Regions from separate parts of the Paraburkholderia sp. RL17-337-BIB-A genome, predicted to be linked through region 1. Evidence: riboswitches for the same ligand, from Rfam matches in the RefSeq annotation. Region 1 holds a riboswitch; the other holds the start of a gene.

Region 1 (7,671 bases):
TACGACGAATGTCACCCCGGCGAAGCGCCAATCCGGCAGACCAGGTCCGTTCGGCCAGAGCAACAACGGCAAACCGAACAGCGCCGCGCAGAGCAACGCGGGACCGCTCAAGCGCTGTGCCACCGGCTTGGCCTTGCCCTCGGCGCGCACGTAGTCGAGCGTGGCCAGATAGCTGATTGCAAACACGCGGCTTGCCGCATGCGCGGCAATCATCAGACTTGCCGCGCGCAGCGGCGGCAGCGCGGCGAGCGTTTGCCACTTCAATGCAAGCGCGATCACGAGCGCGATGGCGCCGAACGCGCCGATGCGCGAGTCATGCATGATGCGCAGCACGTCCTCGCGTGTATAGGCGCCACCGAACGCATCGACGCAATCAGCGAGCCCGTCCTCGTGAAATGCGCCAGTGACGAGAAGCGACACCGCCATCGACAGCAGCACCGCCACGCTTGCTGGAAAGAGATGCAACGCCGCGAGATAGACCAGCGCGCTCAATCCGCCGATCAATAGACCGATGAGCGGAAAATATCGCGCCGCCGCATTCAGATAGTGCGGCTCATAGCCGACCCAACGCGGCACCGGCACGCGCGTGAAATAGCCAAGCGCCGTGAAGAAATAGCGCAGTTCCGCGAGCGGGTTCATGAGTGAGCGAGGCGCACGTTTTTGTGAGGGGGCGCCTCGTATGAAAGCGCCTCGTATGCAAGCGTCTCGTATGCAAGCACCTTGTCTGAAAGTGCCTCGTACGAAGGTACCTTGCATGAAAGTGCCTCGGTTAAAAGCGCCTCGGTTAAAAGCGCTTCGGATAACGACGCCTCGTATAGCGGCTTACGCATCGCGATTGGCGACACCGGCCGATTCGAAGCTCGCCATTTCATTGACGAACGCCACTGCCGCGCGCAGCAGCGGCACCGCGAGCGCCGCGCCGGTGCCTTCGCCCAGACGCATATCGAGCGAGAGCAACGGCAGCGCGCCGAAATGATCGAGCATGCGCCGATGCCCCGCCTCGTTCGACGCATGCGCGAACACGCAATACTCGCGCACCTCCGCTGCGAACGCATCGGCCACCAGCAAGGCCGAGGTCGCGATGAAACCGTCGACGAGGATCGTCATGCGGGCTTGCGCGGCAGCGAGATACGCGCCCGTCATCATCGCGATTTCGAAGCCGCCAAAGGTGGCGAGCACATCGAGCGGATTGTTGGAAACGGCGTGATGCGCGAGCGCCGATGCGAGTACGTTGCGCTTTTTCGCGAGGCCCGCATTGTCGAGACCGGTCCCGCGGCCGACGCATTCGTCGATCGGCACGCCGCACAGGCGGCTCATCAGACACGCGGCCGCCGACGTATTCGCAATGCCCATTTCGCCAAAGCCGATCACATTGGTGCCGAACGCCGCGTGATGCCGCACGCGAGCCGCGCCCGCCTGCATCGCGGCAAGCGCCTGTTCACGCGTCATCGCCGGTTCGTGCGCAAAGTTGCGCGTGCCGGCCGCAAGCGGAATGTCGATGAGACCGTCAGCCGACGGCAGCGGTGTCGCGATGCCTGAGTTGACCACCTCGAGCTCGATGCCGGACACGCGGCTCAAGGCATTGATCGCCGCGCCGCCCGCGAGAAAGTTGGCGACCATTTGTGCGGTCACCGCTTGCGGATAAGGACTCACGCCTTCCCGCGCAATCCCGTGGTCGCCGGCAAACACGATCATCGCCGGACGTTCGACCGTGGGGTGCGTCGTGCGCTGGATCAACCCCATCTGGCGCGCGAGCGCCTCGAGCCGCCCAAGACTGCCGGGCGGTTTGGTCTTGGTATCGATGATGTGTTGCAGGTCGGCACGCAGCGTTTGATCGAGCGGTTCGACTTCGGTCAATCCCTGCAAACCTGGCAAAGAAGTCATAGAGGTTTCTAAAAGAGAGTGTGGGTTAAAGCGCTTAGCCTGCCGGCATGTCATTAGCCGCAGGCGATTCGTGACGCGAGCGCGGCGCGGGAATCAGCGCCTCATACTCGCCGTCGCGAATCAGAATCAACGGATAGCCGAACGCGCGGCTTGTCAGCGTGGGTGTCAGCACGTCGTGCACCGGCCCGGCATACGCGCCGCCGTTGCCGTCGAGCAGCAACGCATGGGTCGCGAAGCGGCGCGCGAGGTTCAGGTCGTGACACGAAAACATCACTGTACGCCGAGGCTCGTGGGTCCAGGCCGTCAACGCTTCGAGACAGTCGATCTGGTGGTGCAAGTCCAGATGCGAGAGCGGTTCGTCGAGCAGCAACAACGGCGCCTCCTGGCACAATACTGCCGCAAGCGCCACGCGTTGACGTTCGCCTCCCGAAAGCGACAACACGTCGCGCGCAGCGAATGCCGCAAGGCCCAATGCGTCCAGCGCGGCATGCGCGGCAACGCGGTCGGCCTCGCCCTCCCAACCCCAGCCGGTCAGATGTGGAAAGCGGTTCAGCATCACGATATCGAGCACGCTCGCGCTGAAGGCGTCCGCTGCGCTTTGCGGCAGCAGCGCGCGACGCTGCGCGAGCGGCAACGGCAGCCAGTCGGCGAGACGCACACCGTCCAGTTCGACGTGACCCGCCGACGGTTGCGTCAGACCCGCGAGTGCGGACAGCAGTGTCGTCTTGCCCGCACCGTTCGGTCCGGCAATGCACCAGATCTCGCCTGCATAGAACGTATGCGTGAATGCGTCGAGCAGGGTGCGCATGCCCGCGCGCAGGGTCAGGCGTTGCGCGCTGAGCGCCGCATGCTGGGCGTTATAGGCGTTCATCATCGACGTTTGCGCAACAGCATCCACAGAAACACCGGCACGCCGACAATCGACGTGATGACGCCGACCGGCAATTGCGCCGGTGCAATCACGGTACGCGCAATCAGGTCCGCGCCCATCACCGCGACACCGCCACCGAGCGCCGCGGCCGGCAGCAGCATGCGCTGATCATTGCCGAACGCAAGCCGCAGCATGTGCGGCACCACCAGGCCGACAAAACCGATCGTGCCCGCTGTAGTCACGGCCGCTGCGGCCGCCAGCGACGCCACCAGATACACGCGCAAACGCAGCGGCATCACGGCGACGCCGAGCGCCTGCGCGGCGGCGTCGCCGCGCAGCAGAACATTCAGACGCGGCGCAACAGGCACGATCGCCACGAGTACGACGACGAGCACCGCGAGCGCCGTCCACGGCATCGCGCCACCGTTCAGATCGCCGGTCAGCCAGAACAGCATGCCGCGCAGACGATTGTCCGGTGCGAGGTTGAGCAGCAAGGTAATGACAGCGCCCCAACCGGCCGCGATCACCGCGCCGGTCAGCAGCAAACGCGGCGACGTGTCCTGCGGCACGCCGCGCCACAGCTCGCGGCGTGCGAGTCCGAGCACCAGCAGAATCGATACGAAGGCCCCGGCGAACGCGCTGGCATCGACGAGCCACCACGCGCAACCGGCGATCATCGCGACCAGCGCGAAGCTCGCCGCGCCGCCCGACACACCTAACACATAGGGTTCGGCCAATGGGTTACGCAAGAGCACTTGCAGCAATGCACCCGCGAGCGCAAGCAAGGCGCCGCATGCAAAGCCGGCCACCGCCCGCGGCAAACGCAGCGTGCGCACGATTTCGCCGGCAAGATCGGCGGACTCGACATGCGAGGCATGCGACGGCAGCAACGCCGCCAATACCCGCGCAGGCGCCAGCGACACACTGCCGAGCGCGAGCGACGCCAGCAGCACGAGCAGCGCGATTCCCGCGAGCACGAGCCAGATCGCGGCCGCGCGCTTCGCGCTCATCACGCGCAGCGTGGTCGCGGGCAGCGGGCTCGAGCTGCGGCTCACCGGCACGTTCTCATGGAAGGACGTTCGTCACTGCCGCAGCCAACCGACCGTGACATACGCTCCGCGCCGCGGCGAGTGATACAGGTAGGCCGTTTCATAGTCCTTGTTCAACAGGTTCTGGATTTGCGCGGCCACGTACTTCGCCTTCTTGATTTTATAGCGCGCCGGCAAATTCGCTACACCATAGCCGCTCAGCGCACCGCTGCTATCTTCGCGGTCACCGCCAACGTATTCGAGTCGTGGGTAGCGTGCTCGGCCCGCTTCGCCGCCGGCCAATGCGTATGAGGTACCCGCGGAGGCACCCACGCTGTTTACGTTTTCGTGGGGACGCCCCTCGCCCTCTGGCCGACATCCGGGCTGACGACACATCGATCCCGCCTTCCCACGCGTGGCGCGCAGTGGCACACTCGCATGTTCGGCTTCAAACACGAGATCAGAATCGACCTGCGTGCTGCATGCCGTATGCGGTCACTTACCGTCGCGAGGACAGCGCGGGTTCGCGCGTTCATGCGAACGGCGCGCCCTGCTTCCCGTTTTAACAGAGCGCACCCGAACAAGCGCACTGAACTGCGCACTGTGAAATGCGCGCGGGCGCCAGAGTGCGGCCAGTTTAGAAGTGGCCTTCGGGTCCGTCAAGAATGGTTAATCTATGTGCAATCCGTTCTGTTCTGTGCAGGTTATTGTCCGATGTCCGCATCGTTTTTCATCGTAGGTTCGATAAAAGCCTGCACAAAGCGATGTTGTTACGTCTCGAAACGAGACAATTGTCGGAACGTGCGGCATTCCGCGCTAAAATGCGATGTCTTTAGAGGACGCAGCAGATGCTCACCGAACTCGAAACACTTTCACAGAATATCGGCAAGCTGATCGCGATCAGCCAACGCCACAATGAAGCGCGGCTCGCGCTCGAAGATCAGCTCGCCCAAACGCGCGCCGAAGCAGAGGCCACGCGCACTGAACTCGCGTTGATGCGCGAGGAGCGCGATGCACTGCAAGCAGAACGCGACGCGCTGTCGGCAAAGATCGACGACGCACAAGTGCGCCTGAACGCGATCCTCGAAAAGCTGCCGCGGGCTCGCGCGCACAGCGAGCCGGACAATCAGCTCGATCTGCTCGAGACCCCGCCGCATGAGGTCGAAGCGGAGAGCGGCGTCACCCGCCACGGAGAAAATGCATGACCACCAAGCAGATCGAAGTATCGATTCTCGGCGTGCCCTATCGCCTTGCCTGCTCGCCCGAAACTGAAGGCGCGCTGCTCGAAGCGGTGGCACGCGTCGACGCCGAGATGTCGAAGATCCGCAACAACAGCAATGTGCGCGGCACGGATCGCATTGCCGTCATGGCTGCGCTGTCGCTGGCATCGGAACTGCTTAAGCTCCAAACGAGCGTGCGGCACGGAGAAGCATTTCCCGCAGAAGAAATCCGGCGTACAATGCATCAAATGAACGAACAACTGGGTACTGTGATTCAGCAGTACAGCATGCAGTAAGTATCTTGTAGCCGGTCCTGAGATCGGCTGCGGATTCAAGCGAAGTGCATGAGCCAAGACTCATGCAAACGTTTTTGAATTCAATCGGTTTGACTTCCCTGCCTGGTTCGCCAAGGTCATATATTCCTTGAACCAATGCCATGTGCACGGTTGTGGAAATTTGTAGCACGGGTGTGCGCGTCACTCTGTCTGATGTACCCGAAGTGCTGCTAACTGCGACCAATTCTGAACCCCCGGTTCAGGATGCCGGCCTAGCGGCTAAGGCGGGGACCCTATTCAAACGGCATCGGACTTCGGTTCGGTGCCGTTTTTCTTTGGGCCTCGATTTTCTTCCGCATCAACCTCTTAACGTTCAATTCGATTCATGCGCTACTGGCTAATGAAGTCCGAACCGGACGAAGCAAGCATCGATCATCTCGCCCACGCACCGCAGCACACGCTGCCGTGGACCGGCGTGCGCAACTATCAGGCGCGCAACTTCATGCGCGACATGATGCAGGTCGGCGACGGTGTGCTGTTCTATCACTCGAGCTGTCCTGAGCCAGGCATTGCGGGGCTCGCGGAAGTATCGTCGACCGCCTATCCGGACCCGACTCAGTTCGACAGGAAGAGCCCCTACTACGACTCGAAATCGTCGCAGGAAACGCCGCGCTGGCTGCTGGTCGATGTGGTGTTCAAGAAGAAGATCCCGTTGATTCCGCTTGCCGCGCTGCGTGAGCATGAGGAATTGAAGGACATGCGCGTGCTCGCCAAGGGCAACCGCCTGTCGATCACGCCGGTGACTGAAGCCGAATGGCGCTTCATCACCAAACGTCTTGTTTGACGGTGCATACGCGCATACGACGTGGCGTCGCTTGAATGTCGCTTGAATCATGCGCAATTCTGCGCGGGCATGAAGGCAAGCGTTGAGCAAACGTCAAATTAGGGAACCAAGCTAAGGTTACAAGCGCCTAACGGACTCGCAAACGTTGTGCCATCGCACGGCGTTCGCTTCAATCGTGCACCACTGTTCAAGCAAGGAGTCCAGGAATGACGAAAAACACCGCACGTGCACTCGCTCTCGCGCTCGTATGCGCCGCCCCTGCCGCGCTCGCACTCGCGCCGGCCATGGCCCGCGCGCAGAGCGTGACGCAGTATCAGCCCGCGGGCGTACTGTCGCTGAATGCGCAGGCGAGTGCGGAAGTGCCGCAAGACGTCGTCGACATCACGCTGTTCTACGAACAGGAAGCGAGCGATCCGTCCGCGCTGACCTCCACGCTGAATCAACGCGCCGATGCAGCGCTGCAAAAAGCCAGGAGTGTGAGCGGTGTCACGGCCCGCACCGGGTCCTTCTCGATCTACCCGTCCACCGATCGTGACGGGCGCATTTCCGCATGGCGCGGCCGCACGGAAGTCGTGCTCGAATCGCACGACTTCGCCGCGGTGTCGAAACTCGCGGGCCAGATGGCATCGATCATGCAGGTCGGCAATGTGCAGTTCTCGCTGTCGCCTGAAACGCAGCGTGCTGCTGAGCAGAAGCTCACCGGTGAAGCCATCAAGTCATTCCGTGAGCAGGCCGCTTCGTCGGCGCAGGCGTTCGGCTATAGCGGCTATTCGATTCGCGAAGTCAACGTTGGGCACAACGGCGTCATGCCGCGTCCGATGATGATGATGAGTGCCCGTGCCATGGGCGCCGATGCGAAGGCATCCGCGCCGGTACCGCTCGAAGGCGGTACGTCGACCGTGACGGTCAACGTGTCGGGCTCGGTGCAGATGAAGTAGCGCGTTCTATGCTAGATGTGCTTGTGTTGAGGCAAGCAAGGTCAAATAAAAAGCCACGGCATGCCGTGGCTTTTTTCATGGGTTGCTCACTACGATAAAACGTGGCGGGCAGTTCGCGCTAACGGACCGCGCGGGCTTTGCGGCGCGTCGACAACTCGAACCGTACCCGTACGATAAACTGCCGCGCTCAGTTCGCGCCGACCGCTTGCGCCGGCTCACGCCGCGCACGGCGATAGGACCACACCAGCATCCCGATGCCCGCAAGGATCATCGGCAGCGAGAGCCATTGGCCCATCGAGAGGCCCATTGCAAGCAGGCCAAGGTAGTCGTCCGGCTCACGCGCGAATTCCACCGTGAAGCGTGCGAGGCCGTAGCCGATCAGGAATATCGCGGAAATCGCGCCCATCGGCTTCGGCTTGCGCGAGAAGAAGAACAGCACGAAGAACAGCGCGACGCCTTCGAGCGCGATCTCATACAACTCCGACGGATGACGCGGCAGCATGTGATATTGCGCGAACACTTCGTTCAAATGCCACTGCGCGGCCAGTTGCGGATGCGCGGTGAGCCACACGGCGTCGTCCGGCGCGGCGCCTGGGAACAGCATCGCCCAC
Region 2 (7,671 bases), on a different contig from region 1:
GATCAAGCGGTCTTCGCTGGCGCCGAGCGGCAAATTCACCCATTGCCCTTCCGGCAACAATTCAGCGAGCGCGCGCGCCGCGGTCGATTTCGCCGTGCCGCGCGGCCCACTGACCAGAACGCCACCCAGACCCGGATCGATCGCGGCCAGCAATAGCGCCTGCTGCAGAGGCGTTTGGCCGATCAGCGCGGCAAAGGGAAAAACGGGCCGTTGAGTCGCAGCGTTCATGTTTGCATTCCTTCGATCTGCTGTTCACTCGCGAGCAGATGCTGCTCGACTTGCGCGCGATAGTCGCCGGGCGCTTGCCACAAGCCGCGCTGCATCGCCTCGAGCAGACGCTCGCAGATCGAATGCATGGCGTGCGGATTGTGTCGCTGTAAGAACTCGCGCGTATCGGCGTCGTTCAGATAAGCATCGGTGACGAGCGCGTACTGATGATCGGCGATCACGCGTGTGGTCGCGTCGTAGCCATACAGATAGTCGACCGTCGCGGCGATTTCAGCGGCGCCTTTATAGCCGTGACGCTTCACCCCATCGATCCATTTCGGATTGACCACGCGCGACCGGATCACACGCGCGATTTCTTCATGCAACGTGCGCACGCGCGGTGCCGCCGGATTACTGTGGTCCGCGTGATAGACCTGCGGCTGATTGCCCGCCAGATGCCGCACCGCCGCGACCATACCACCCTGAAACTGATAGTAATCGTTCGAATCGAGCAGGTCGTGCTCGCGGTTGTCCTGGTTCTGCAGTACCACATCCATCGCGGCGAGACGCGTGCCGAAGGCGTGGCGCGCCTCTTCGCCGGCGCTTTTCTGCGTGTAGGCGTAACCACCCCACGCCTGATAGGCATTCGCGAGATCGGCGTCGGTGTCCCATTGCTGCGAGTCGATCATGTCCTGCAGACCCGCGCCATAAGCGCCGGGCCGCGCGCTGAACACGCGCCAGCCGGCGCGCTTGCGCGCTTCGGTGGCGTCCATGCCGCGTGCTATCAGCGCGTCGCGTTCGCGCAGCACGCGCGCGCGGATCGGGTTCAGGTCCTCAGGCTCGTCGAGTTCGGCCACGGCCTGCACGGCGGCATCGAACAAATGCATCACGTTGGCGAAGGCATCGCGGAAAAAGCCGGACACGCGCAAGGTGACGTCGATGCGTGGCCGGTCGAATGCCTCGATCGGCATGATCTCGAAGTCGGTCACGCGGTGACTGCCCGGCGCCCACTTCGGCCGCACACCGAGTAGAGCGAGTGCCTGGGCGATGTCGTCGCCGCCAGTGCGCATGGTCGCCGTGCCCCATACCGAGAGGCCAATCGCACGCGGGTAGTCGCCTTTTTCCTGCAAGTGCCGTTCGATCAACTGCTGCGCGGATTTCAACCCGAGCGACCACGCCGCTTGAGTCGGAACCGCGCGCGTATCGACCGAATAGAAGTTGCGGCCGGTGGGCAGCACGTCGGGACGTCCACGCGACGGCGAACCGCTCGGCCCCGGGGGCACGAAACGCCCTTCGAGACCGCGCTTCAGATGCAGCATTTCCTGCGGACCGCAGGCGTCGAGCCGCGGCAGCACGTCGTTGCGCAGGCGTTCGATCACGCGTTCGGCCTGCGGCAAGGCCCCGCTCGCGGGCATCGCATCGGACGTTTCATCACCACACACACCGCGCAACATCTCGGCCGCCAACAGTTCCAGACGCTCGCGTGCATCGCCACAGTGCCGCCAGGGCGCATCGCTCACACGCTGCAATACCGCCGGACGAGGACCGTCCCAAACAGCGGCCCAATCCACCGACAGCGGATCGAACAGATGATCCATCTGCAGATCGCGCGCCAATGCATCGATCAAACCGGCCTTGGCGCCGTGACCATCGCCAACCGGAAAACGGCCCAGCGCAAGCAACGTATCGCGTCGCTGCACACCCTCAGGCGATTGCCCGAACGTGTGCAAACCATCGCGAATCTGCGCTTCCTTCAATTCACACAGCCAGGCATCGACGCGCGTCAGCAGCACGTCCTCATCGTCCTGACCGGTCGGTTCCGCGAGACTCAGTTCTTCATGCAGCTTATGCTCGACGATGGTCGCGAGAATCGTGCGCCTCAGCAGCTTCGAACGGCGCGGATCGACCATCAGCGCTTCATAGTATTCGTCGACCTGGCGTTCGAGGTCCTGCAATGGCCCATAGCTTTCGGCGCGCGTGAGCGGCGGCATCAGATGATCGATGATGACGGCCTGCGTTCGACGCTTCGCCTGACTGCCTTCACCCGGATCGTTGACGATGAACGGATACAGATGCGGCATCGGCCCGAGGATCAGATCGGGCCAGCAGGCATCGCTCAGCGCGACGCTCTTGCCCGGCAGCCATTCCAGATTGCCGTGCTTGCCGACATGCACGACCGCGTCAATACAGAACTGATGACGCAGCCAGAAGTAGAAAGCCAGATACGCATGCGGCGGCACGAGTTCGGCATCGTGATAGCTCGCGTAATCGCCCTGCTGCCGTGAACGCGACGGCTGAATCCCGACGAACGCATGCCCACAGCGCCAGCCCGCAATCATGAAACGGCCGTGCCGCAACGTCGGATCCTGTTCGGGGGAACCCCAGCGTGCGTTCAGCGCATCGCGCGCTTCACCGGGCAATGCGTTGAAGTACACGAGATAGTCGTCGAGCGCGAAGCTTTGCAACGCGGGCCGCAAGTCACGCACGACCGGATCGTTGGTCACGCCTTCGGTCAGCTTCTTCAACAGCGCGTCGCCGTCGGCGGGCAACTCTGCGAGACGATATCCCTCATCGCGCAACATCGACAGAATGCCGACGACCGAGGCCGGCGTATCGAGCCCCACACCATTGCCGATGCGCCCTTCGCTCATCGGATAGTTGGCGAGAATCAGCGCGAGCTTCTTGTCCGCGTTGTCGAGCGTGCGCAGACGGCACCAGCGGCGGCTCAGTTCGGCCAGAAAGCCGACGCGCTCGAGGTCCGGTCGATAGCGGACTACATCGACCTGGGTGCGCGGACAACGATAGGCGAGGCCCTTGAAGCTGATTGCCCGCGTGATGATGCGGCCGTCCACTTCCGGCAGCGCGATATGCATGGCGATATCGCGCGAATTGAGGCCCTGATTGTCCTTGACCCAATCTTCGCGATTGCCGCCGCTCAGGATCACCTGCATCACCGGCGCGTCGCCGGCGAGCGCAAGCGGCTCGGGGTCGTCGATGGCCGAGGCGGCGAATGCGGTCGTATTCAACACCAGCGAGACATCATGTTGCGCGCACAACTGCTGCACGACGTCGCGGCTCATCGCATCTTTCAGCGAGGTAATCGCGATCGGCAGCGGATTTAAGCCTTGTGCTTCAAGCGCCTCGATCAGCGCGTCGAACACTGCTGTATTGGCCGCTTGCAGATGCGCCTTGTAGAACAGAATCGCGGCAACCGGCGCATCCTCACGCCAGCGCGCCTGCCAGGCGGAAATCGTCGGCGTATCGCGTTCGGGATGGTAGAGCGTCGCGGCAGGCAACGCGCGCGGCGGCGCAGGTTCGCGCCCCCAACCAAACGAGCGGTATGCGATAAAACGCAGGAACGCCTCGGCATTCTGCGGGCCGCCTTCACGCAGATAGCGCCATAGCTGATGACACAGTTCGGCGTCGGCGGTGCTGCGCGCGAGCAGGTTCGGATCCTCCTGCAGATCGCCCGAAAACATCGCGAGCGTCTGCTGCTTGCGTTCGGCGAGCGCGACCACCTGTTCGATGCCGTACGGCCAATACGCCTCGCCGCCGAGATGATCGACCACCACGACACGCGCATGCTGCAACACGTCTTCGACATAGAAATCGACTGAAGCCGGCTGGCGCAAATAGGTGACGTTCGCGAGCCTTATGCTCGGAAAGCCCTCGCCCAGACGAGGCACCACGCTCGCGAGCAGCGACAGCGTGGTATCGGCGGAACTGAGCACCACGATATCGGCGGGCTGCTGATCGATACGGATCACGCCTTGCGTATCGTCGACAAAACCGCCCGGCGTGGTGCGCAGCAGATGCATGGCCGGTTACGCCTGTTGCGGCTGGGTGCTCGCCACGACGCCCAATGCGGCGTCGAACGCCTGTTGCAGCGCGGCCTGGTCGAGGTCTTCACCGATCAGCACGAAGCGGCTTTGCTGGCCCTCGCCCGCTTCTCCGGCTTGCCAGCGGCGGTCGAAGTAACTATCGAAACGACGGCCCACGCCCTGGATCACCAGACGCATTGCCGCACCCGGCAATGCCGCAAATCCTTTCACGCGGTAAATCGTGTTGGTTTCGACGAGTCCGTGCAACGCCGCGATCACGGCCTCGCGCGACGAAACATTCGCGTGGACGACCACCGAATCGAATTCGTCATGGTGATGATCGGCGTCGTCAGCCGAACCATGGTGATCGTGGCGCAGGTGAATCGTTTCCTCCGAGGCCGCTTCGAGGCCCAGCAACGTATGCAGATCGAGCTGGCCCATCTGTGCGCGCACGATCTTCACTTGCGGCGGAATTTCGTCACGGATGAGGGCTTCAACAGAAGCTTGATGCGATTCGTCGAGCAGATCGGTTTTGTTCAGAATCACCAGATCGGCCGCCGACAATTGATCTTCGAACAATTCGTGCAACGGCGATTCGTGATCGAGATTCGGATCGGCCTTGCGTTGCGCATCCACCGCGACCGGATTGTCGGCGAACTGGCCGCGCGCCGCGGCCGGGCCGTCAACCACGGTGACGACCGCGTCGACAGTAAAGCTATTCTTGATCTGCGGCCAGTTGAACGCCTGCACCAGCGGCTTCGGCAACGCGAGACCGGAGGTTTCGATCAGCACGTGATCGATCTGCTCGCGGCGCTCCACCAGCTTTTCCATCACCGGAAAAAACTCTTCCTGCACGGTGCAGCACAGACAGCCATTCGCGAGTTCATACAGTTGCCCTTCGGTCTCGACGCCGTTGTCATCGCAACCGATCCCGCAACCCTTGAGGATTTCCCCGTCGATGCCGAGTTCGCCGAACTCGTTGACGATCACCGCGATGCGCTTGCCGCCCGCATGCTGAAGAATGTGCCGCAGCAGCGTGGTCTTGCCGCTGCCGAGAAAGCCCGTGACGATCGTGACGGGGATCTTGCGCATCTGAGTTTGCATCGTGAGGTTATCCGTAGGAGCTGCGCGGCACGCCGGCGCGGAACGCGCCACCGCATCCCCGCAGTGGACGTTCTTCGTATTCTGGCCGGTATCCGGGCTGACGAAAGCGCCGCTTCCCCTTCCCGGGCGAGTGGTTTCTCGCCCAGTGGTCATATGCCGACGCGGCCTTGCGCGTGGACATCGAAGCCGGCTCCGCGGCGCCAGGCAATCAACCTGGAACCGCTTTTCGCTTACCGTTGCGGGGGCAGCACAGGTTGACCCGATCCGTTGCAGGTGGGCACCCTGTTTCCCGTTTAACTGCATGCGCACGAGCGCGCATGCGAGCACCAAAGTGCGTGCGAGTTTAGGCGCGCGGCTCCGTGCCGTCAAGGAAACGCGGGCGCCGGCAGGGCCTTTCCGCAGTGCCGGCGCGGCCTGCCGTGTGCTATCGTATGCGCGCGTTTGGTGCCCGCACATGCGTTCGCATGTGCAGTTAAACGGGAAACAGGCCGCGCTCGCCGCGCTCAACCTGTGCTGTCCCCGCAACGGTAAGCGACCTGCGGTGCATTTGCATCGCGCATGCGTTTTTGATGCCACTGTCTGACGAATCCTGACGGGAAGGCAAAACGCATGAGGCCGTCAGCCCGGATACCGGCCAGACGCGGAGGCAGTGAATGTCACGCTGCCGGCCGCCGGAATCCGCGAGGGACGGAATTGAAGGCGCTGAAGCACGACATGGCGCGGCCGTTGACGTTTTCCTGTGGGAAACGCGGCGAGTGGCGTTTTTTGTCGCGCGTAATCCGTAGCACCGCATGACCTCAATTTCCGCCGCCTCCGGCCTCATCAAGCCTCAACCGCTCCCGCTTGTCACGACATGGCGTGCGCCATGCACGCGGCGATGAGCCGCGCCTGGCTGATCGGCGCCGGCCCCGGCGACGTCGAACTGATGACGCTCAAGGCGACCCGCGCTCTCGCGCAAGCCGATGTGATACTGGTCGACGATCTGGTGAATCCCGACGTGCTGCAATTCGCGCGCGCGAACGCGCTGGTCGTGTATGTCGGCAAACGTGGCGGGCATCCGTCGACGCCGCAGGCCGGCATCGTCGCGCAGATGCTCGAGCACCTGCAGGCCGGGCGCAGCGTCGCGCGTTTGAAGGGTGGCGATCCGTTCGTGTTCGGCCGTGGCGGCGAGGAACAGCAGGCGTTGCACGCGGCGGGTATTGAAGTGGACGTGATCAACGGCATCACCGCCGGGATTGCAGCGCCCGCGGCGATCGGGATTCCGGTCACGCATCGCGATCACGCGCAAGGCGTGGTGTTCGTCACCGGACACGGCGCCGGCAGCGGCGAGCCGGACTGGGCCGCGCTCGTCGCCACCCGGATGACGCTGGTGATTTACATGGGCATGCGGCGGCTGAACGATATCGTCGGCGCGTTGCTCGCGGCCGGCATGAGTGCCGATACGGCGTGTGCGGCGATCGAATCGGCCACGCGTCCCGAGCAACGGCACGTGCTCGCACGGCTCGGCGAGTTCGCGGATGCGGTGTCGCACGCCGGGCTGGGGTCGCCGGCGATCGTGGTGATGGGTGGCGTGGCGTCGTTGGCTTTGGCGCGGGATGCTGTGAATGCGGGTGCGGTGAAAGCGGATGCGGTGAAAGCGATGGGTGCGACAAACACGGCGAACTCTGCCGGAGCGACGGACGCTTCGGACGCTTCGGACGCTTCGGACGCGCAATGAAAACACTAACCGTCGGCATCGGTTGTCGCTTGCATAGCTCGGCCGAGCAGATCGAAGCGGCTGTGCGTGCCACACTCGGCTCGCATGCCTTCGATGAAATCAGCACGATTGCCTCGGTCGACACCAAAGCCCACGAAGCCGGTTTACTTGAATTCTGCGCACGTCATGCGTTGCCGCTGAAATTGTTCAGCCGCGAGCAGATTGCGGCGATATCCGTGGACAATCCATCGACGGCCGCACGCGAGCATCTCGGCGTAGACGGCGTCTGCGAGCCGTGCGCCTTGCTCGCCGCGCTGGGGGACCTTCATGTGACCAGCAGCACGCCGCATGCCGCCCATGCATCGGTTGCGTCAGCTGCCTTAGATGCCGCAGTTGCCCCAAATGCGTCACTTGCCCCACTTACCTCCATCGCGCCCGCCCCTCTCACTGCACGCCTGCTCGCGCGCAAAACCGTCCACAACGGCATCACCGTGGCGATAGCATCGACCACCGCGCGCCCCGCGCGCGAACAAACAAACACCGACCCTCACCAATAGGACCTGCCATGAAGACCGACCCCGAATCGCATCAACGCATGACCGAGCGCCGGCGCGAAGGCCACGAGAAAAAGCAGGCCAGCGCCACCGTCGAAAAAGGTCTGCTGATCGTCAACACCGGCACCGGCAAAGGCAAGACCACGGCAGCGTTCGGCATGGCCGTGCGTGTGCTTGGACACGGCATGCGTCTCGGCGTCGTGCAATTCATCAAAGGCGCGCTGCATACCTCGGAGCGCGACTTCCTCGGTGCGATCGCCAATTGCGACTTCGTCACGATGGGCGACGG

The links. A riboswitch is a leader RNA that binds a small molecule or an ion and turns the genes downstream of it on or off. The one in region 1 is predicted to bind cobalamin.
Region 2: it holds a riboswitch for cobalamin, as region 1 does, so the genes downstream of both, cobW (cobalamin biosynthesis protein CobW) here and P0D84_RS15715 (TonB-dependent receptor) in region 1, are expected to answer to the same signal.

What each region holds. Positions count from the first base shown of each region.
Region 1 is NZ_JARESY010000001.1:3,509,718-3,517,388, forward strand. Features, by position in the region: gene P0D84_RS15695 (adenosylcobinamide-GDP ribazoletransferase) at 1-639, opposite strand, end outside; gene cobT (nicotinate-nucleotide--dimethylbenzimidazole phosphoribosyltransferase) at 823-1,884, opposite strand; gene P0D84_RS15705 (ABC transporter ATP-binding protein) at 1,919-2,758, opposite strand; gene P0D84_RS15710 (FecCD family ABC transporter permease) at 2,755-3,765, opposite strand; partial or broken gene P0D84_RS15715 (TonB-dependent receptor) at 3,838-4,038, opposite strand; cobalamin riboswitch at 4,137-4,378, opposite strand; gene P0D84_RS15720 (ATPase) at 4,632-4,988, shown strand; gene P0D84_RS15725 (cell division protein ZapA) at 4,985-5,299, shown strand; RNA gene ssrS (6S RNA) at 5,392-5,573, shown strand; gene P0D84_RS15735 (EVE domain-containing protein) at 5,664-6,122, shown strand; gene P0D84_RS15740 (SIMPL domain-containing protein) at 6,329-7,060, shown strand; gene lgt (prolipoprotein diacylglyceryl transferase) at 7,248-7,671, opposite strand, start outside.
Region 2 is NZ_JARESY010000002.1:2,292,126-2,299,796, forward strand. Features, by position in the region: gene P0D84_RS30945 (magnesium chelatase ATPase subunit I) at 1-228, opposite strand, end outside; gene cobN (cobaltochelatase subunit CobN) at 225-4,025, opposite strand; gene cobW (cobalamin biosynthesis protein CobW) at 4,032-5,132, opposite strand; cobalamin riboswitch at 5,199-5,478, opposite strand; cobalamin riboswitch at 5,558-5,785, shown strand; gene cobA (uroporphyrinogen-III C-methyltransferase) at 6,010-6,849, shown strand; gene P0D84_RS30965 (cobalamin biosynthesis protein) at 6,846-7,385, shown strand; gene cobO (cob(I)yrinic acid a,c-diamide adenosyltransferase) at 7,394-7,671, shown strand, end outside.